DNA from 3 places in the Macrococcus psychrotolerans genome. Region 1 is predicted to be linked to each of the others. Evidence: riboswitches for the same ligand, from Rfam matches in the RefSeq annotation. Region 1 holds a riboswitch; each other region holds the start of a gene.
What was found. Region 1 has a riboswitch for S-adenosylmethionine ahead of metK (methionine adenosyltransferase). Riboswitches for the same ligand answer to the same signal wherever they lie in the genome.
Positions count from the first base shown of each region.

Region 1 (4,291 bases):
GTCGGAACGGTTAGACCAGCGAGACTGATGCAGTTTGCGTATAAGGACACACTGGTTGCAGCACCTTATTATCGCGGTACACACCAGAATGGTCAAGATGAATTCGCAGGTGCAGATAGAGAAGACGTCTATGCACTTGTAAGACTGTTAAGAGCACAGTACGACGTACCGATACACTTCGTTGGATTTTCGAGAGGCGGAATACAAGGGTTAGTAACGTATCAGGAAGCTGACGTGACATCCTTTATCACATGGGGAGGAGTGTCGAGTATCTACTATATGTATGATGAACGACAAGATCTTCGCAGTATGCTGAAACGCCTCGTCGGACCAATCAGTAACAAAGCGGCGTATGACCGACGAGAAGGGATTAATCTCGTAACGAAAGATAGCCCGCCAATCATGATTGTACATGGTACAGAAGACAAACTTGTCAGTATAGAGCATGCATATATGCTGATCGATAAATTAAAACAGCTCGGAATTAAGCATAAAGTGTTATTTATTGAAGGGGAGCAGCATGTGATGCGTCCAGACAATGAACGCTATGTATTACAGGAAATTGAAAAGTGGATGGAAGAAGTGGAAAGGGAAATAAAATCATAATATAGTAGATGAAAAAAACGCCACTTTAAAAAAAGCGACGTTTTTTTGTGCTATCCTCTAAAATTAAATCCACCTTTAGTTTCGATTTCAGCGGACTTCTCACCAAACTTCTTAAAGTTCTCCTGGAAGCGTAATGCCAAGTCTTTTGCTTTCTCATCATAAGCATCTTTGGATACCCATGCATGACGGGGATACAGAATCTCTGCCGGTACACCTGGTACATGCTTCGGAATATTAAGTCCGAAGATTTCATCCTGATGATACTCAACTGTCTTCAGTTCGCCGCTAATCGCACGTCGAATCATAGAACGTGTATGCGTTAAGTTCATGCGGCTACCGACACCATACTCTCCGCCAGTCCATCCTGTATTCACAAGATAAACTGCTGCATCATGTTTATCGATTAGATCCCCTAACATGTTCGCATATACTGTCGCATGTAACGGTAAGAACGGTGAGCCGAAGCATGTAGAGAATACCGGTTGTGGGCTTGTTACGCCACGTTCAGTTCCTGCTAATTTAGATGTAAATCCACTTAAGAAGTGATACATCGCTTGTTCTTTCGTTAATTTAGAGATTGGAGGTAACACACCGAACGCATCAGCAGTTAAGAAGATGATTGTATTCGCGTGTCCTGCAATTGATGGTAGAACGATATTATCGATATTATCGATTGGATAAGCTGCGCGAGTATTTTCAGTTAAAGATTTATCCGTGTAGTCCGGCACACCTTTTTCATCGACCTTAACGTTCTCGAGGATGGCACCGTAACGAATTGCGTCGTAGATCTGAGGTTCTTTCTCACGAGATAAGTCGATCGTCTTCGCATAGCAACCGCCTTCGATATTAAACACACCGTTGTCATTCCATCCGTGCTCATCATCACCGATAAGTTTACGCTGTGGATCTGCAGATAGTGTCGTCTTACCAGTACCAGATAATCCAAAGAATAACGCAACGTCCTTATTCTCACCGACGTTTGCTGAACAGTGCATGCTCATAATGCCTTGTGTCGGTAATAAGTAGTTCATCACACCGAAGATACCTTTTTTCATTTCGCCGGCGTATTCTGTACCACCAATTAAGATGATCTTATGACGGAAACTTGTAATGATGAATGTTTCAGATTTCGTTCCATCAACTGATGGATCAGCCTTAAAGTGTGGTGCAGAGATAATTGTGAAGTCAGGTGTAATGTTTAGTCCTTCTTCCGTTGTTTCAGGACGGATAAACATTGTACGTGCAAATAGGTTATGCCAAGCAAGTTCGTTCACAACGCGTAGTTGTAGTTGGGATGATTTATCAGCACCTGCATAGCCTTGGAATTCATAGATCTTTTCTTTTTTGCTTAAGTAGTCTGTCACTTTATCCAGTAAGTTTAAGAATACTTCTTCTTCGATAGGCTGGTTGATTGTACCCCAGTCGATGTTATCTTCAGTTTCAGCTTCACGCACGATGAACTTATCTTTCGGTGAGCGTCCAGTATATTTACCGGTTTCGCTGCGTACCGCACCGGATTCTGTTAACACACCTTCACCGTTGAATAGAATTTCCGTAATCAATTGTGTTCTTGATAATTGACGTTCTAGATTTCCAGTGTTTAATTTGCTCAGTTGCTCAATTACTTGAGTATTTTCCCCCATGGTCAGCCTCCAAAAAGTTATTGTTCTGCTTTTGTAAGCAGTTTCATGAAATAGTATAACATATCAATTTGAAGGTTTCATATAAATTATGTATAATCTTTATATTCGAAATTATTCAGAAAATTTCTGATATATGCGGTATTGTTGACAGTGAACATAAAGTTTAGTAATATCTAACTTGCGGATTCTCTTATCCAGAGTGGTGGAGGGACATGGACCCTTTGAAGCCCAGCAACCCTTAACAATGTGTTAAGTAAGGTGCCAAACCGTTTGCAGATTAATTTCTGAACGATAAGAGTAGAATGGTCGTTTATTGTGCCTTCTCTCTTACTAGGAGAGAAGGCTATTTTTTTTATAGTCCCGTAATTAAATTCAAGGAGTGTAATATATATGACAGACCGTAAATTATTTACATCAGAATCAGTAACAGAAGGACATCCGGATAAGATTGCTGACCAGATTAGTGATGCTATCTTAGACGAAATCCTAAAAGGAGATCCTAAAGCACGTGTTGCTTGTGAAACATCTGTAACAACAGGTATGGCGTTAATCGCAGGTGAAATCACAACGTCAACGTATGTTGATATTCCTAAAGTCGTGCGTGAAACAGTTAAAGAAATCGGTTATACACGTGCAAAGTTTGGTTATGACTTCCAGACGATGGCAGTGCTGACGGCAATCGATGAGCAGTCACCAGATATCGCTCAAGGTGTGGATAAAGCGTTAGAAGATCGTGATTCATTAACGGATTCTGATATTGAATCAATCGGTGCAGGTGACCAAGGTTTAATGTTCGGATTTGCTTGTAACGAAACAGAAAGCTTAATGCCATTACCAATTTCTTTATCACATGAACTTGCACGTCGTTTAACAGAAGTACGCAAAGACGGTACGTTAGATTATCTACGTCCAGACGGTAAGACACAAGTTACTGTTGAGTATGATGAAGCAGGGAAACCGAAACGTATCGATACGATCGTTATCTCATCTCAACACCATGAGAAGATTGAACTTGAACAAATTCAGGAAGATATTAAAGAACACGTGATCAAGCCGGTTGTTCCAGCGGATTTAATTGACGATGAAACAAAATACTTCATTAATCCAACGGGTCGTTTCGTAATCGGTGGTCCTCAAGGGGATGCGGGTCTTACAGGTCGTAAGATTATTGTAGATACGTACGGTGGTTATGCACGTCACGGTGGCGGTGCATTCAGTGGTAAGGATGCTACTAAAGTAGACCGTAGTGGTGCATATGCAGCACGTTACGTTGCGAAGAATATCGTAGCAGCAGGTCTTGCGGATAAGTGTGAAGTACAGTTAGCTTACGCTATCGGTGTAGCACAGCCTGTATCTATCTCTGTTGAAACTTATGGTACTTCAGACTACACGGAGCAGCAGCTTGTTGAAGCGGTACGTAAAACATTTGATTTACGTCCAGCAGGAATTATCCAGATGTTAGACTTACGTCGTCCAATCTACAAACAGACAGCAGCGTATGGTCACTTCGGTCGTACTGATGTTGACTTACCGTGGGAAGCGACAGATCGCGTCGATACATTAAAAGCCAATTTATCATAATAATAAAAGCTGTAAACCAATGAGGTTTACAGCTTTTATTATTATTCTTCGGTTGTCTCTTCTTCAGTAGATTCTTCAGTGCTTTCCTCTTTTGCTGCATCTTCAGTTTTAGCATCATCTGATTTCTCTTCATTACCACAAGCTCCTAGTAGTAGAGTTGACGCGAATGATCCTGCCAGTAACATTTGTTTGTACTTTGCCATTATCAAAACCTCCAATGTAGTTTGTCCGAGTATAGGTATGGACACTGCAAGTATTCCATTTAGATATTAAGGTATTGTTAATCTATTATAAAATAGTGTGAAATTTCTATTAAGATGTGAAAAGCAGTTTTATTTTTAAATTAATTTATCTAAAACAATGAAGTTGTGTCTCTTTTTCTTTATAATGAAACTATTAAACATTAGAAAGGTGAGAGCTATGTCTTTATCAAATTTACAACCCATGCATTATATCGCACT
Region 1 covers NZ_CP124591.1:1,560,768-1,565,058, reverse strand. The annotation lists gene QA539_RS07990 (alpha/beta hydrolase family protein) at 1-606, shown strand, start outside; gene pckA (phosphoenolpyruvate carboxykinase (ATP)) at 657-2,249, opposite strand; SAM riboswitch class I at 2,437-2,547, shown strand; gene metK (methionine adenosyltransferase) at 2,640-3,830, shown strand; gene QA539_RS07975 (hypothetical protein) at 3,872-4,033, opposite strand; gene QA539_RS07970 (nuclease-related domain-containing protein) at 4,251-4,291, shown strand, end outside.

Region 2 (4,291 bases), 990 kb from region 1:
TCTTTAGATTGTAATGCTTTCACTAAAGCTTTAATTTTAGCATCACCTTTGTGTCCTTCTTGTACCGCGATCAAGTTTGCGTAAGGTGAATCACTCTTTTCAATCGCAATTGAATCTTTTAATGGATTCAGTTTATTTTCAAGTGCAAAGTTAGAGTTAATGATCACTGCATCACCTTCACCATTGTTATATGATTTCGGTAAGAATTCAGCACTTTGCTTGTTGTTGAATTTAATGTTCTTCTTATTTTCTTTAATATCTTTAAACGTAGCTTTTACTGGATCTACGCCATCGTTCAATGTGATTAATCCAGCTTCAGTAAAGAATGATAAGAAACGCCCTTCTTCAGCTGGGTTATTTGATACAAATACTTCAGCGTTTTCTGGAAGCTCTTTTAATGATTTATATTTCTTTGAGTAGATAGCCATCGGTTCGATATGGATGTTACCTGCTGATTCAATTTTATATCCTTTTGCTTTCTTCTCAGTGTCTAAGTATGGTGTATGCTGGAAGAAGTTTGCATCAAGCTCACCTGCATCTAAGAAACGGTTCGGAGTTGTGTAGTCATTGATTGTCTTAATCTTTAAAGTATAGCCTTCTTTTTCTAATACTGGTTTAACTTGTTCAAGTAATTCCGCATGCGGTGCTGGTGAAGCGCCGACAGTAATCGTCTTATCGTCTTCTTTAGAAGCTTTCTTTTCGTTGCCTCCACAAGCTGCAAGTACAAGTACTAATGTAGCTACAAATAATAATGATATAAACTTTTTCATTTAATTCACTCTCTTTCCGTTATTTAATTTATAGTCAAATTCCATTGGAACTGATTATCGTTTATCAATACGTTTTGTGATTATATCACCGATAAATTGTATCGCAAATACAAGCAGTAATATTAACACTGTCGAAACTAAGATGACATCATTCTGTGCTCTAGTGAACCCTACTAAATAAGCTAGGTTCCCTAATCCACCTGCACCGATAACCCCGGCAATGGCAGTAGACCCTACTAAAGCGATTGCTGTTACTGTAATACCAGACACAAGTGCCGGTAAACTTTCAGGAATCAATACTTTACGAACTAATGTAAAGGTATTCGCACCCATTGACTGCACCGCTTCAATAACACCCTTATCAATTTCTTTCATCGCAATTTCAACGAGTCGCGCATAAAATGGTGAAGCTCCGATGATGAGTGCCGGCAATGCGCCTTTTACACCACTAATTGTCTGCATAATTAAGTTAGTAAACGGGAACAGGAGCAAGATTAAAATGATAAATGGTATCGCTCTGAATAAATTCACTAAAAATGCAGTGATGGAATAAAAGATGCGCACTCCTTTATTGTTACTGCGTGATGTGAGGAATAAGATAATCCCGATAATCAACCCGAAGAAAAATGTAAAGAAGGTTGCAATCAATGTCATTTGCAACGTTTCTACCGTTGCTGTCCATACATCTGCCCAAATTACATTTTTGAAGCTCAGCATCTCTTTAAGCGTATCTAAAAAACTAGTTTGCATCTTGTTCTACCTCCACTTCTACACCGTGACGCTTAAGTTCATCCGCAATTTTCGTAAGATCACCATTCACCGACGTTAAATGGACGATTAAATGTCCAAATGAGCCTGCTTGTGTATGCTTTACGTTACCTGCCAGAATATTCATATCCAGACCATACTTCTGTATCACCTGACTGACAATCGGCTGTCCTGTAGCAGAACCGATGAACTTAAGTCGAAGCAGTGTCCCTACAGGATACTCTGCTTTAATCTCCTTGATAGAAGCTTCCAGTTCTTCGTCAGAGATATCATCTTTTACGAAGCGCTTCGTAATGTTCGTCTGTGGATTGTTGAATACACTTAATACTGAACCTTCTTCAACGACCTTACCGTGTTCCATCACTGCGACACGATGGCAGATTTTACGGATAACTTCCATCTCGTGTGTAATCAGCACGATTGTTAAGTTCAGTTTCTTGTTGATATCAACGAGCAGTTCAAGAATTTCATCTGTCGTCTGAGGGTCAAGTGCACTTGTTGCTTCGTCACATAACAGTACTTTCGGATCGTTACTCAGTGCACGCGCGATACCTACACGCTGTTTTTGACCCCCAGACAGTTCGGAAGGATATGCATTTTCTCGACCATTGAGTCCAACAAGATTGATTAATGACTTCACCTTACCATCGATATCTAATTTCTTAACACCTGCAATTTCCAGTGGCAGCGCAATATTGTCATACACTGTACGCGACCACAATAAGTTAAAGTGCTGGAAGATCATCGAGATCTTCTGGCGTTTCATATTCAATGTTTTCTGATCAAGTTGATTGATAATATCATTATCAACCACCACTTCACCAGACGTCGGTTTTTCTAAACCGTTAAACATACGGATTAACGTACTTTTACCCGCACCACTAAAGCCGATGATTCCATAGATTTCACCTTGCGTAATATCCAGTGAAACACGATCTACAGCAGTGATGTCACCTTTTTTCGTTGTAAAAGTCTTTACAACATTATTTAACTTAATCACGTGCATCCTCCTAAAATAAAAAGTCGTCTTCCTTAAATACATAAGAAAGACGACATAGTGATATATTCGACTCTCTCATCTTCTAAAGTTTACACTTTATGTGAATTGGCACCATTTCTTTTCAGACGGTTGCCGGGCTTCAAAGGGCACATCCCTCCACCTCTCTTGATAAGAGCAACTATTAAATTGTTTTGTTAATGATTTTTATAATAAAGCAGATTGAATTATTCGTCAATAGATTTCGATAATATTTCGTATATTGAAGTAACAGACTCAAATCGAAATATCGTGTCAACGACTTCATTGTCTTTGACGATGAGCAATACAGGTACACTTGAAATCTTATACTGTGTACTGAGGGATTCATAATAATTCAAATCCAGCTTTAATATATCCAGCTTCAGTGACATGTTAACGATATCCAGCATCTTTTCTGCGAGTTTACATGTGCCACAAAAAGGGGTGTAGCCAAAAATAATATAATTGTCTTGTATTCTTTCTAGATCTTTAGATTGCAAATGCGTTCTGATACTCATAAGGTTGCGACTTACCTTTCCATTCAAACTGTTCTTTAATTTCAAAGTCATGACGACTGACAACTTTCGCTAAGTAATCAAGCGGACAATTACTCACCTCACCATACTTTGAATCGATATAAATATGATGTCCTTCGCTTAAATGACGCTTAAACCACGCTCTGATCTTGCGCCCTGCTTTATCACTGTCGGTCATGATATACACTTTATGATGATACAAGTCTTCAATCATGGCATCTAACTTCTCGATACCCATTGTGCCATTCGTGCAAATAATATGTACAGGTTCCGTTAATACTTCTTGTAATCTTTTCTTGTCTCGCTTACCCTCTACCACGATGACCTTCTGAATTACAGACATTTTCCATCACCTTTTTCGTCATATTAAAAAATCCTTGATAAATTTATTATCAAGGAAAGTATATCATTTATGCATTAATCATTTCATCATATTGCGCTTGATCCATTAATTCATCAAGTTCGCTGTCATCTGCTTCAACTTTGATCATCCATGCTTGATCCATAGCAGATTCATTTACTAATTCAGGAGAATCTTCTAATCCAGAGTTAACTTCAACAACTTTGCCTGAGATTGGAGCATATAATTCAGAAACAGTTTTAACCGACTCAACGCTACCAAATGGTGAACCAGTAGTAATTTCATCGCCTACTTCAGGAAGTTCAACGAATACGATATCCCCTAGTTCTGATTGTGCAAAGTCTGTAATTCCGATTACTTTTACGTTATCTTCTAATTTAACCCACTCATGATCTTTTGAAAATTTTAAGTTCGACATTATAAGCCCTCCATATAAATAAAATACTTAACACTTTTATAATGACATAATGTAAGCGTATCTTCAATCTTTTTTATAACCAAGTTTGTTTATAGTCCGCTTCTTTGAATCCTAAAGTGATTCTATCCTTATTTACAGCTAAAGGACGTTTTACAAGCATTCCATCTGAGGCAAGAAGCTCTAATTTCTCTTCATACGATTTATCCGGCAATGTTTCCTTTAAATCAAGCTCCTTATACTTTGTGCCTAGCCTGTTGAATAATAAATCCACATCAACACCAGTATTCTTAATAATTGTATCAAACTCTTTTGCAGTGGGTGTATGTTCCACAATGTGAATCGGCTCGAAACTCACACCATTATCCGCAAGGTATTTTGCTGCTTTTCTACAGGTTGTACAGCTGGGTAACTGATAAAATT
Region 2 covers NZ_CP124591.1:575,482-579,772, reverse strand. The annotation lists gene QA539_RS03020 (MetQ/NlpA family ABC transporter substrate-binding protein) at 1-770, opposite strand, end outside; gene QA539_RS03015 (methionine ABC transporter permease) at 825-1,520, opposite strand; gene QA539_RS03010 (methionine ABC transporter ATP-binding protein) at 1,510-2,538, opposite strand; SAM riboswitch class I at 2,611-2,713, opposite strand; gene QA539_RS03005 (thioredoxin family protein) at 2,763-3,074, opposite strand; gene QA539_RS03000 (toprim domain-containing protein) at 3,046-3,435, opposite strand; gene gcvH (glycine cleavage system protein GcvH) at 3,503-3,871, opposite strand; gene QA539_RS02990 (Spx/MgsR family RNA polymerase-binding regulatory protein) at 3,945-4,291, opposite strand, start outside.
Region 2: another riboswitch for S-adenosylmethionine. It lies ahead of QA539_RS03010 (methionine ABC transporter ATP-binding protein); the one in region 1 lies ahead of metK (methionine adenosyltransferase).

Region 3 (4,291 bases), 300 kb from region 1:
TAATGAACCTCATATATAATATTGCAAAATTGTTACAAGTTTTATTGATATGATAGTAAAACAATAAAATTTAATCAGAATATTGTATTATTAATACTTATCGTAACAAGGAAATGTAAAGATTGTTATTGAGATACTTAAAAAATGTCGAAATATTATAATGGCTTTATTTTAATGAATCGATCTAATTATTGATATATCAACGTTTTTCAAAGCTAAATGTTTTAATAGGTATATGTGCTAAAATAGTTCGTTTTTGGAGAAAACTTTAAAATTGAAAGGAAACTGTAATATTATGCATATATATTTTGTGTAATAATATAAATATCTTATTTTTTAACAATTATTATACGGAGGACTTGTATGAAGAAGAAATTAACTTTCGCTGCTATAACAGCTACAGCCGCCGCATCAGCTTATTCTTACCAAGCAGACGCAGCGGAACACAGAGTCAAAGCTGGGGAATCACTATGGTCTATTGCCAATCAATATAACACATCAGTTGCTCAACTTAAGACACTGAACAACTTGTCTTCAAATTTGATTTTTCCGAATCAATCATTACAAGTATCAAGATCTGTAAGCAATACAAGACCAACTACTGTACAAACAGTGAATCGTCCTGCAGTACAGAGTGGTGGGAAGATACATACTGTAGTATCTGGAGATAGCTTATCTTTGATAGCGTATCGTTACAATACATCTGTAAATGAACTTATGCGTCTGAATAATTTAACAGGATACTTAATTTTTCCTGGGCAAAGACTTAAAGTATCTGGAACTACAACGACAACGGCAGTATCCACAACAAGGCCAATTGCAGTGACAAGTAATGCAACATCCCATGTTGTGAAGCCTGGTGAGTATTTATCTTTAATTGCTAATCGTTATGGCATCACCGTTGCACAACTTAAATCATTGAATGGTCTGACATCAGATTTAATATTTCCGAATCAGAGATTAGTTGTTAAAGGTAATGGAGTACAAAGCACACCTACTGTGCGTCCGGTAGCATCACATGCGCCTGTTTCAACTACAGTTACCAATTTCGTTACACCGGTATTTGCACATTCTAATTTATATGATAACGGACAATGTACATGGTACGTGTTTAATAAACGAGCATCCATGGGAAAAGGAATTTCTACTTATTGGTGGCATGCACGTAATTGGGCAAATGGTGCGATTAAAGACGGTTATACTGTAAATAAAACGCCGGCCTATGGTGCGATTGCACAAACGTCTGATGGATATTATGGACATGTTGCTTTTGTTGAAAGAGTAAACGCAGATGGCACGATTCTTGTTTCAGAGATGAACTATGCAACGGGTGTAGGGGTGATTGGTTACCGTACGCTTAATCAATGGCAAGTATCAAGATATGTATTTATACATTAAAAAAGAGATAGCGTCTGCTATCTCTTATTTTATTCTGCTTAGGAAATACTGTGAAGTGCTTGATACTTATCGATGAGTTGTTTTTCGATTCGTGCGAGTTCGATATGTAACGATTTGATTTCATGGCGTAATAGAAATTCATCGTTACGTGCATCTGCCTCATCATACTGATCATTACCGAGTTGGCGTTTCAGTTCTTTTATTTTGTTTGTTCGTGCAATGCTCGCTGCATAACTAGTTGGTGTAATGCTGTTCCATTTTGTGAGTTCCTGCTTTAATGCTCTATAATCTTCTAAATTTCTCATGATTAACGCTCCCTTTTTATTGTATTGAAGATAAAAAAACAACGCCTCCTATAAGAAGCGTTGTAAGGTTCTTATAGTCGGATTACTCCGCAGGAATTAGCACCGTGTTCTTGCGAACCGGTTGCTGAGATATCATTGGGCCTGTCCCTCAATCTCTCTTTATAAGAATGCGTTATTTAATTATTTTCTATTCCATTATAACATATTTTCTTATGATGTGAAGGCGGACTTTATTCCTTTGATTAATCCATCTATCGCTGCATCTAGTATGCGATGCAGTGATTCTCTAATCTTCAGCATAATATCTGTCTCTTGCTGTCTTTCTTCTTTAGTAGAATTAAAACCTTCTCCGTCAACGTTCACATATCCTTTAAGAGACCATATTTTTAAACTTTCAGCTTTGGCCTTTCGTTCTGCCGCCAGCATTCGATTTAAATAATCTTTCTGTTGATACACATAGCCGACTCGAGCGTATCCTTGTCTGACCAGCTGTTCATTAATCATTGTATTACCACAGTAAAGATAGACTAACTCTCTCCCGTATCGATCTCTCTTCCCTTTTGTGTCGTATTGGACACTAAGATCGCAAGTCTTTACAAGTGATTCTGTATAACGTGCCGCTTCAAGAGCATATGGCTGAACGGGTGTATTTGGTTTTTTTGACTCAGGCGTATCAATGAGTAATAGACGGACTGTCTTTTTGCGGTTATTAATTTTCAATGAAACTGTGTCTCCATCAATAGCACGATCGAAGGTCGCCGGTACCTTTGGCATATCACTTTGAAAGGATGAAAAGTTTAATGTGAGAAACAATAATAATAAATTCAATTTAAAACCTCGTTTTTAGCAATATCCTTTAATTATAAACAAACATACGTTCGTAATCAATAGGTATAATGAATTCGTGCTTTAGATATCATCACATGTTAGATATAATAGACTCAACTAGAAAGTGGAGGCGATGTGATGAAGGTTAAAGGAGTGTTTTTGTGTCTATTGGTCGCACTGATTGCCACATACTTGGGTTATATTTTCCCGTTAGTTGGTAGTATGATCTTCAGTATTATTATTGGTATAATCATAGGCAATTTAATAAATACAGCACCTTATGAAGAAGGTATTAAGTATAGTGGTAAGAAGTTACTTCAATACGGCATTATTCTGATGGGATTTACGCTTAGTTTTAAAGCAGCATTGAGTCTAGGTGCATCATCCTTTCCGCTCATCATCACGAGCATCGCTGCCGCTTTAAGTGTGGGTGTTTTAGTGGGCAAGTTATTTGGTGTTAATCAGCGTTTAAGTACTTTAATTGGCGTAGGCACAGCAATTTGTGGGGGATCAGCAATTGCAGCAGTAAGTCCAATAATTAAAGCGAAAGATGAAGAGATTGCATTTTCTATTGCTACAATTTTCCTATTTAACATTATTGCAGTATTTGTCTTTCCGACAGTCGGTCACTGGTTACAATTTAGTGATACAGGCTTTGGATATTTTGCCGGTACAGCGATAAACGATACGAGTAGTGTAGTTGCAGCAGGTTATGCATTTAGTGAGGATGCTGGAGATACAGCAACGGTCGTCAAACTTGTACGTGCACTTATGATAGTACCGATTTGTTTAATATTCGCATTATTGCAGGCAGGTCAATCCTCTGTAAATTTAAAAAAGGTCTTCCCTTGGTTTATATTGTATTTTTTCATAGCGAGTATCGTTGCAAGTATTATTCCGATACCGGAATATATCACATCATATATTAAGACTTTATCTACATTCTTAATGAGTACAGCTTTAGCTGGAATAGGTATGACGGTAGATATAGGCAAGTTTTTCAAAGTTGGTATCAAACCGCTAGCGTTAGGTGCAATCACATGGATGGTTGTAATCGTAATGAGTTTAGTCATGCAGCAAGTATTACATATATGGTAGGTGAGTATAATGAAAAAGAAACTGTCATTTTCAGTGTTACTTGCGTTTCTTGCAGTATTATTTAAGAAGGATAATGTAAAATAAAAAGAATTATAAGTGGATTTAGGAGGAATTTGTGTGAATTATTTTTGGTTGAATTGCGGTTATAATAGATTTAATCATTTTGAGGATTTGATGAACCAAGTCTCAGTTTTTGATTCGACAGTGCATTTTAATCCGAATGAGGGATACCAGGCATTTAAACGTGCAAACCCTGGAGATCGCGTCATCTTTTACCTTGTACAAAATAAAATTGGTTTACTTGGGGCTGGAGAAGTACTTAAAGTCGAAGAGCCAAGACGTGGACAAATTAAAATTCATTTTAAATATGATACAAAGCTTGCACCTTTTACGAAAGACTATTTAATTCGAGATGAAAATTTAAAAGAGACGATACAAAGCATGAAAGAGCAGTTGCTGAATCCGATCTCAGAAGCGGACTATAACAAAATTATTAATGTCGGCCAGTATAAAGAAAAAATTAACCGTTACTTCTTAATGAAAGAAGAAATACCATTTGAATCAGGTATGGAGTATACCATTTATGTCAGCAACGTTAACGGTGTACATCGTTTAGGCTATAAACATTATGGAGAGATGCAACCAGAAGATAAGGTCATTAT
Region 3 covers NZ_CP124591.1:1,857,709-1,861,999, reverse strand. The annotation lists gene QA539_RS09760 (LysM peptidoglycan-binding domain-containing protein) at 364-1,398, shown strand; gene QA539_RS09755 (hypothetical protein) at 1,437-1,703, opposite strand; SAM riboswitch class I at 1,772-1,871, opposite strand; gene QA539_RS09750 (thermonuclease family protein) at 1,914-2,531, opposite strand; gene QA539_RS09745 (YeiH family protein) at 2,670-3,629, shown strand; gene QA539_RS09740 (EVE domain-containing protein) at 3,747-4,291, shown strand, end outside.
Region 3: another riboswitch for S-adenosylmethionine. It lies ahead of QA539_RS09755 (hypothetical protein); the one in region 1 lies ahead of metK (methionine adenosyltransferase).